Regions from separate parts of the Streptomyces sp. NPDC002958 genome, predicted to be linked through region 2. Evidence: predicted binding sites of a transcription regulator. Region 2 holds the regulator's gene; the other holds the start of a gene.
What was found. Region 2 encodes HspR, which represses chaperone genes until heat shock. Its sites were predicted from a motif close to TTGAGNNNNNNNNNCTCAA; they were not measured.
Positions count from the first base shown of each region.

Region 1 (4,113 bases), on a different contig from region 2:
CGCCCGGCGCACACGGAACGGCCGGTAGGCAAGAACGCCCCTCACGCGGACGCATCGCCCGGGACGCGAGAACGCCCGACGCATGGACGCATCGCCCGATACGCGAAAACGCACAACGCACGCGGAACGGCCCGCCCACCCGTTGCCGGGAAAGCGGGCCGCCCGTACCGGTCGCGCACGTGATGCCACGCCCGTCACGCCGTGGCGCCTACGCCGCGGCCGGGATCCTCTCCTCGGGCCTGGCCGCGGAGGCCGGGGCGAGGGCGATCTCCAGCACCTGGCGGACGTCCGTCACCGGGTGGACCTCCAGGGTGTCCAGGACCTCGGCCGGGACATCGTCCAGATCGGCCTCGTTCCGCTTCGGGATCACCACGGTGTTGGTTCCGGCCCGGTGCGCGGCCAGCAGCTTCTGCTTCAGGCCGCCGATCGGCAGCACCCGTCCGGTCAGCGAGACCTCACCGGTCATCGCCACATCCGTACGGACCAGCCGCCCGGACAGCAGCGAGGCCAGCGCCGTCGTCATCGTGATGCCGGCGCTCGGGCCGTCCTTCGGGACCGCGCCCGCCGGGAAGTGGATGTGCACGCCGCGGTCCTTCAGATCCGCGACCGGCAGCTCCAGTTCCGCGCCGTGCGACCGCAGGAAGCTCAGCGCGATCTGCGCGGACTCCTTCATGACGTCGCCGAGCTGACCGGTGAGGGTCAGTCCGGACGCCCCGGTCTCCGGGTCGGCCAGCGACGCCTCCACGAACAGCACGTCACCACCGGCGCCGGTCACCGCGAGTCCGGTGGCCACGCCCGGCACCGCGGTGCGGCGCTCGGCCGGGTCCTGGGCGGACTCGGGGACGTGGTGCGGCCGTCCGATCAGGCCGCGCAGATCCGCTTCGGTGACCGTGAACGGAAGCTCGCGGTCGCCCAGTTCATGCTGGGCCGCGACCTTGCGGAGCAGCCGGGCTACGGCCCGCTCCAGGTTCCGTACGCCCGCTTCACGGGTGTACTCACCGGCCAGCTTGCGCAGCGCGGACTCGTCGAGCGTCACCTCGTCCTTCTCCAGACCGGCCCGCTCCAGCTGGCGCGGGAGCAGGTGGTCGCGGGCGATGACGACTTTCTCGTCCTCGGTGTAGCCGTCGAGCCTGACCAGCTCCATCCGGTCGAGCAGGGCCTCCGGGATGGCTTCGAGCACATTGGCCGTCGCCAGGAAGACGACATCGCTGAGGTCGAGTTCAACCTCCAGGTAGTGGTCGCGGAAGGTGTGGTTCTGCGCCGGGTCGAGGACTTCGAGGAGGGCGGCGGCCGGGTCGCCCCGGAAGTCGGAGCCGACCTTGTCGATCTCGTCGAGCAGGACGACCGGGTTCATCGAACCGGCCTCCTTGATGGCGCGGACGATACGTCCTGGCAGGGCGCCGACGTACGTACGCCGGTGGCCGCGGATCTCCGCCTCGTCCCGTACACCGCCGAGCGCGACGCGGACGAACTTGCGTCCCATGGCGTGCGCGACGGATTCACCGAGCGAGGTCTTGCCCACGCCCGGAGGACCCACCAGCGCCAGCACGGCGCCGCCGCGCCGCCCGCCGACGACACCGAGACCGCGGTCGGAACGCCGCTTGCGCACCGCCAGGTACTCGGTGATCCGCTCCTTCACGTCCTGCAGGCCCGCATGCTCGGCGTCGAGGATCTCCTGAGCGCCTCGGATGTCGTAGGCATCCTCGGTCCGTTCCGTCCACGGCAGTTCGAGGACGGTGTCGAGCCAGGTCCTGATCCAGGAGCCCTCGGGGCTCTGGTCGGAGGAACGCTCCAGCTTGTCGACCTCCTTGAGCGCCGCCTCGCGGACGTGCTCGGGAAGATCGGCGGCCTCGACGCGCGCCCGGTAGTCGTCGGACTCGTCTGCGCCGGAACCAGCACCGCCGTTGAGATCGGAGAGCTCCTTGCGTACGGCGTCGAGCTGGCGCCGCAGCAGGAATTCGCGCTGCTGCTTGTCGACGCCCTTCTGGACGTCCTTGGCGATGGACTCGGCGACATCCTGCTCGGCAAGGTGTTCACCGAGCCACTGGATGGCGAGCTTCAGCCGGGCGACCGCGTCCACGGTCTCCAGGAGCTGCACCTTCTGGGCAGTGGTGAGGAAGGGTGAGTAACCCGAATTGTCGGCGAGTGTGGAGATGTCCTCGATCTGCTGGACCCGGTCCACGACCTGCCAGGCGCCACGCTTCTTCAGCCAGCTGGTGGCGAGTGCCTTGTACTCCTTGACCAGCGCGGCGGCGGCTCCGGGGAGCGGATCGGGGACGACCGCGTCGACCCGTGTCCCCTCTACCCAGAGCGCGGCACCCGGTCCGCTGGTCCCGGCCCCGATCCGCACCCGGCCACGGCCACGGATGAGCGCGCCCGGATCTCCGTCCGAAAGCCGTCCCACCTGCTCGACGGTGCCGATGACACCGGTGCCGGTGTACGTCCCGTCGATGCGCGGCACAAGCAGCACCTCGGGCTTGCCACCGCCCTCGCGGACTGCGGCCTGTGCGGCCTCCACGGCGGCGCGTACATCAGGGTCGGACAGGTCCAGAGGCACCACCATCCCGGGCAGCACGACTTCGTCGTCGAGCGGCAGCACGGGCAGGGCGAGCGGAGTGACCGCATTGGACTCGGTAGCCATGATCTCCCTTTCGGCAGTCAAGTTGAGCTATGCAGACTCAATGCTCCTGAGTCGCCCATTGTTCCCGGGGTGCGTTCGCTGTGAGCGATCGCCCGAACGCGCTCGCGGTGCTCAGGCCCCGTCGGGCCCCGCGTAGCCATGAGAACCCCGCGGGCGTCCGCTTTGATCCCGACACCGCTCCGGCCCCTGAAGAACCGGTCGGCAGCCGGACAGGACACCGGGCAGAGCGCCGGTATGAGCGACGATCGTGGACTGAACCAGGACGGAACAATCCGGCGGGAGGGCTTGCTGAGCCGGGTGTCGGCGGCGTTCGCGCCCGTGGTGGAGGCGGCTTGCTCCCGGATCACCGAAGCCTTCGGCACCGCGCGGCTACACAGCGCGTACATCTACGGCAGCATTCCGCGTGGCACGGCCGTTCCCGGTGTTTCCGATCTGGATCTGCTGCTCGCCCTGCGGACCGAGCCCACCGAGGCCGACGAGGCAGCGGCCCGTGTCCTCGAGGCCCAGCTGGACGCCTCGTTCAACCGGATCGACGGTGTCGGCATCCTCCTGTTCGGCGCCGACACCCTCACCAGCGAACTCGAACGCAACGACCTCGGCTTCTTCCTCGCCTGCCTCTGCACCCCGCTGCTGGGCGAGGACCTCGCCGTACGGCTGCCGCACTACCGCCCCACTTCGCTGCTCGCCCGCGAGACCAACGGGGACCTCCACCTCGCGCTCCCCCGCTGGCGACGAAGGGCCGCCGCAGCCACCACCGACGCCGAGCGTCGAAACCTCAGCCGCGGCGCCGCCCGCCGTATCGTCCGGTCGGGCTTCACCCTGGTCATGCCACGGTGGGGCGGCTGGACCAGCGATCTGGCGGAGTCCGCCGAGGTGTTCGCCCGCTACTACCCGGACCACCCGGAGCGGATCGAGCAGATGCGGGCGGCCGCGCGCACGGGCCGCGCCCCCTCCGCCGACCCGGCCGTCCTTGCCATGCTCATCGACGATCTGGCGCCCTGGCTGGCAGCCGAGTACCGCGCTGTGCACGGCGAGAAGGCCCCACGCCCCTGACCACCGCTCCCCGACCGCACCCGGTGGGTGCAGCAGCGGCCCTCGATGCGCGCAGCACGGCGGGGACGGTGTCCGGATCGGCGTACTCCAGGAAGAGGGACATGGCAGCCATGCGTCTGTCCTTGCGGGCGGAAGGAACGGCGGTCTCTCCCGTACGGCGCTGACGCGGAATTGCGTCGAGCAGCGGCCCCGCGAGTCGTTCTTCGCGGACCGCCTTGTCCGTAGCCTGATGCGCCGCGCGAGGCCTCTTTTCGTACAAGCCCCCGAAGCAACGTCCCGCCCTCCGTGATCACCCCCGCGCCGCCTGTGGCGTGAGCCACATGTGAACCGACCCGGGTCCGGTACCCGATAGAGGGGGTGTGAGCCTATTGCGCCCCTCGGGGGAAGACCGAAACAACGACAACGCGCTGCTGCGTGCC
Region 1 is NZ_JBVHDS010000002.1:501,558-505,670, forward strand. It holds gene lon (endopeptidase La) at 209-2,641, opposite strand; gene ACZ3IC_RS05740 (nucleotidyltransferase) at 2,876-3,694, shown strand; gene ACZ3IC_RS05745 (hypothetical protein) at 4,054-4,113, shown strand, end outside.
Region 1: a site for HspR is predicted at 2,664-2,682, ahead of lon (endopeptidase La). Genes of this name have one in related genera too.

Region 2 (4,113 bases):
GCTGGTGGTCCCGCCGGTCGAGGTTGACGAAAATCATGTCGTACCGGATCGCACAGCGAACGGGCTGCGGGGCTCCACGCGGCTTGCGGAGGCAACGGTAGGCACGTACTTCGCCGTCTTCTTCACGTGCGACAACGATGGGGTCGCCGAACAGAGTGACCATCAGCGAGTCGCCACAACGGGGGATGGCTGTGACGAGATCGATGAAATGCCAGCCCGATCGGTAGGCCGTGGCCATCTCCCGCCGGAAGGTCCGGTCGTCCGGCGGGATGGTCATGCGCCCAGGTGGGTCGGTCCGGACCAGGCAATGTCACCGGGCGCCGCTGCCGCCTCGACGCTCCATGCGATGTCGCCCGGCACAGCGGTCCGGGTGAGCCATGCGATGTCACCGCCGGCCGGCGCCGACGCCTGGGTGGACCAGGCGATGTCACCCGGCACCGACGCCTGCGCGGACCAGGCGATGTCACCCGGCACCGACGCCTGCGCGGACCAGGCGATGTCACCCGGCACCGACGCCTGCGTGGACCAGGCGATGTCACCCGGCGAGGATGCTGCCCCGCCGCTCCAGGCAATGTCGCTGCCGCTCAGCACCCCGAGTCCCAGGGCCGCGACGAACGAGGCGGCAAGCGCCGAGCGAAGCATTCGCTTATACATAGTCGGCTTCGTCCTCACTTGTGGTTTCTTCTCCCCCGCACCTAAAGACGATGTCTCACCTGGGCACACGAACACCACCGGGTCGATGCATCATGTTCCTGCATGTTCAGGAACATGGGGGGTGGAGAATATGGTCGCAAGCGACACAAAGCCGACACATCCTCACGGGATCACTGAACTATGCGAAGCGGGAGGCCGTCTCTACGCCAGTGCTTTGCGCTCGGGACGCATCGCCCGCAGCGAGGTGGAACCGGCGCCCTGCCTCATGGACTTCGCCCTGCTGCACCCCGACCCCGACGACCCCGACTGGCTGCGGCCCGTACCGCCGTCCGCCGCTCTGGCGAAGCGCCTGCACCCCATAGAACGCGAGATCCAGGAGCGCCGACGGCATTCGGTCCTGCTTGCCGAGTCCTTCGAGCCGTTCATGGACATCAGCGCACAGGACCCGCCGACCACCCACGCCATCACCGTGCTGGAAGGTGTCAACCGGATCAACGCCGGACTCGATCTCGCCACGGCGGAATGCCGCTCGGAAGTCCTCACCGTCCAGCCCGGCGGCGGCCGTAGCGAAGACCGCCTCAGCGAAGCCCTGGAACGGGGCCTCTCCGTGGTGGACCGCGGTGTCAGCATTCGCACTCTCTATCAGCACACCGTACGCCACAGCCCCGGCACCCTCGCCTATGCCGAGCGGATGGCCGACAACAACGTGGAGATCCGGACGCTCGAAGAGCTCATCGAGCGACTCATCATCTTCGACCGTACGGTCGCGTTCATCCCCGCCCAGGACGACCGCCAAGTCGCCCTGGAACTACGCCATCCCGGGCTGGTCGAGTATCTCGTCAAGGTATTCGAGCAGCTCTGGACCCGCGCTGCTCCACTCCTGGAGGAGGTCAAGTACGACCCGACCCCCGAAGGAATCAGCGGTGTCCAGCGCTCCATCGCCCAACTCCTCGTAGAGGGACACGTCGACGACTCGATCGCCCGCCGCCTCGGCATGAACGTCCGCACCTGCCGCGCGCATGTCGCCAAGCTGTCCGCCGTCCTCGGAAGCAACAGCCGGGCCCAACTCGGCTACCTGATAGCCCGGTCGGGGATCCTGGAGCAGAATCCTGACTGAAGGGGCCGCAACCGCAATACGGGGGAGAGCCACCGCGGCCCTGCGCCGGTATGCGCATGAACCGGAACATGACGAGCCTCCCGCGCCGACTGGTGCCCCTCCCGGCAAGCTTTGCCCCGTCATCTTGCTGCACTGCCGGAAGTGGGGGGCACAGATGGGCAGAGACGGGGACGAATTCGCACAGGACAGGGCCCGTCATCCGTGAGGTACACGGATGACGGGCCCTGTCCGTCGTACGGGTGAGGGTGCGCCGGACCCGCTCAGCCCTTCGGCCGCTTCGGCCGCCAGACCACCAACGCGCTGGTCTGCTGCACATCCTGGTACGGCACCAGATCACGCCGGTACGAGGCATGCACCTGGGCCTCGCGCTGCTGCATCGCCACCGCCGCGCCGTCCACGGCCGCCGAGAGCTCGGCGACACGCTGCTGAAGGGCGGCGACCTGGTTCTCCAGTTCGATGATGCGCTTGATGCCGGCGAGGTTGATGCCCTCGTCCTGCGACAGCTGCTGCACGGTGCGCAGCAGCTCGATATCGCGGGCCGAATAGCGCCTGCCACGCCCGGCCGTGCGGTCGGGCGAGACCAGGCCGAGGCGGTCGTACTGGCGCAGTGTCTGCGGGTGCAGGCCCGAGAGCTGGGCCGCGATCGAGATCACGTACACCGGTGATTCATCGGTCAGTTCGTACGGATTACGTCGTCGGCCGTCCACCTCAAGCTCCCTTCGCAGCCTGGAACAGCTCCGCCCGCGGGTCATGGCCCGCGGTCGCCTTCCGATAGGCCTCCAGTGCGTCCCTGGCCTCGGTGCTCAGCTCCCTGGGCACCGTCACCTCGACGGTGACCAGCAGGTCGCCCCGGGTGCCGTCCTTGCGTACGGCGCCCTTGCCGCGGGCACGCATGGTGCGCCCGTTGGGGGTGCCGGCCGGCAGCTTCAGGGTGACCGGCGGGCCACCGAGCGTGGGCACCTTCACCTCGCCGCCGAGCGCCGCCTCCGTGAAGTCGACAGGCACGGTGACCGTGAGGTTGTCGCCCTTGCGGCCGAAGACCGGGTGGGCGTCGACATGGACCACGACGTACAGATCGCCGGCCGGCCCGCCGCGCTCGCCCGGGCCGCCCTTGCCGCGCAGCCGGATCCGCTGGCCGTCCGAGACGCCCGCCGGAATCCTGACCTGCATGGTCCGGGAAGACTTCGCCCGGCCACTGCCCTTGCAGACATCGCAGGGGTCCTGGGCGATGAGGCCCCGGCCCTTGCAGTCCACGCAGGGATCGGTGAGCGAGAAGCCGCCTCCGGTACCGCGCGACACCTGGCCGGTGCCGAGACAGGTCGGGCAGACCCTGGGGGTGCCGTTCTTGTCACCGGTGCCGGAACACGCCTTGCAGGGCGCCTGGCTGGACATCCGCAACGGGACCGTGGCCCCCTCGACCGCCTCGCTGAAGCTGAGCGTCACCTCGGACTCGATGTCCTGGCCTCGGCGCGGCTGCACCCGCGTCCCCGTACCGCCCCGGTTGAACAGGCCGCCGAAGACATCGCCCAGACCGCCGCCACCGAAACCGCCGGCTCCGCCGCCCTGACCCCCGCCGTGAGTGCCTCCGAAGAGGTCGCCCAGGTCGAAGTTGAAGTTGCCTCCGGCGCCTCCGGGTCCGGCCCTGAAGCCGCCGTTGCCGAAGAGGGCACGCGCCTCGTCGTACTCCTTGCGCTTCTTACTGTCGCCGAGGATGTCGTTCGCCTCGGAGATCTCCTTGAAGCGCTCCTCCGCCTTGTCGTCGCCCTTGTTGGCGTCCGGGTGGAACTCGCGGGCGAGCTTCCGGTACGCCTTCTTGATCTCGGCGTCGGTGGCGTCCTTGGGGACGCCGAGGACCTTGTAGTAGTCCTTCTCGACGAAGTCCTTCGTGCTCATCGACGTCCCTCCTTCCGGACGATCGGCCATGCGACCCGCCCGTTGGCCGGTCGCATGGCCGGGCGGTGGGCCGCGAGGTGGTCAGACGGGATGTCAGACCTCCTCGGTGCCACCGCTCTCCTCGTCGGTTGCCTTCTCTTCCTTGGCTGCCGCACCCGGCTGGGGTTCGGCCACCGCCACCCGCGCGGGGCGGATGGTGCGCTCGCCGATCCGATACCCCGGCTGCAGGATCGCCACGCAGGTCGTCTCGGTGACATCCGGCGCGTACGAGTGCATCAGGGCTTCGTGGATCGTCGGGTCGAAAGGCTCGCCCTCCTTGCCGAACTGCTGCAGGCCCAGCTTGGCGACGACCGTCTCCAGCGATTCGGCCACCGACTTGAACCCACCGACGAGCTCGCCGTGATCACGGGCCCGGCCGACGTCGTCGAGCACGGGCAGGAGCTCGGACA
Region 2 is NZ_JBVHDS010000007.1:251,716-255,828, forward strand. It holds gene ACZ3IC_RS15735 ((2Fe-2S)-binding protein) at 1-277, opposite strand, end outside; gene ACZ3IC_RS15740 (5'-nucleotidase) at 274-654, opposite strand; gene ACZ3IC_RS15745 (helix-turn-helix transcriptional regulator) at 785-1,771, shown strand; gene ACZ3IC_RS15750 (heat shock protein transcriptional repressor HspR) at 2,032-2,478, opposite strand; gene dnaJ (molecular chaperone DnaJ) at 2,480-3,664, opposite strand; gene grpE (nucleotide exchange factor GrpE) at 3,758-4,113, opposite strand, start outside.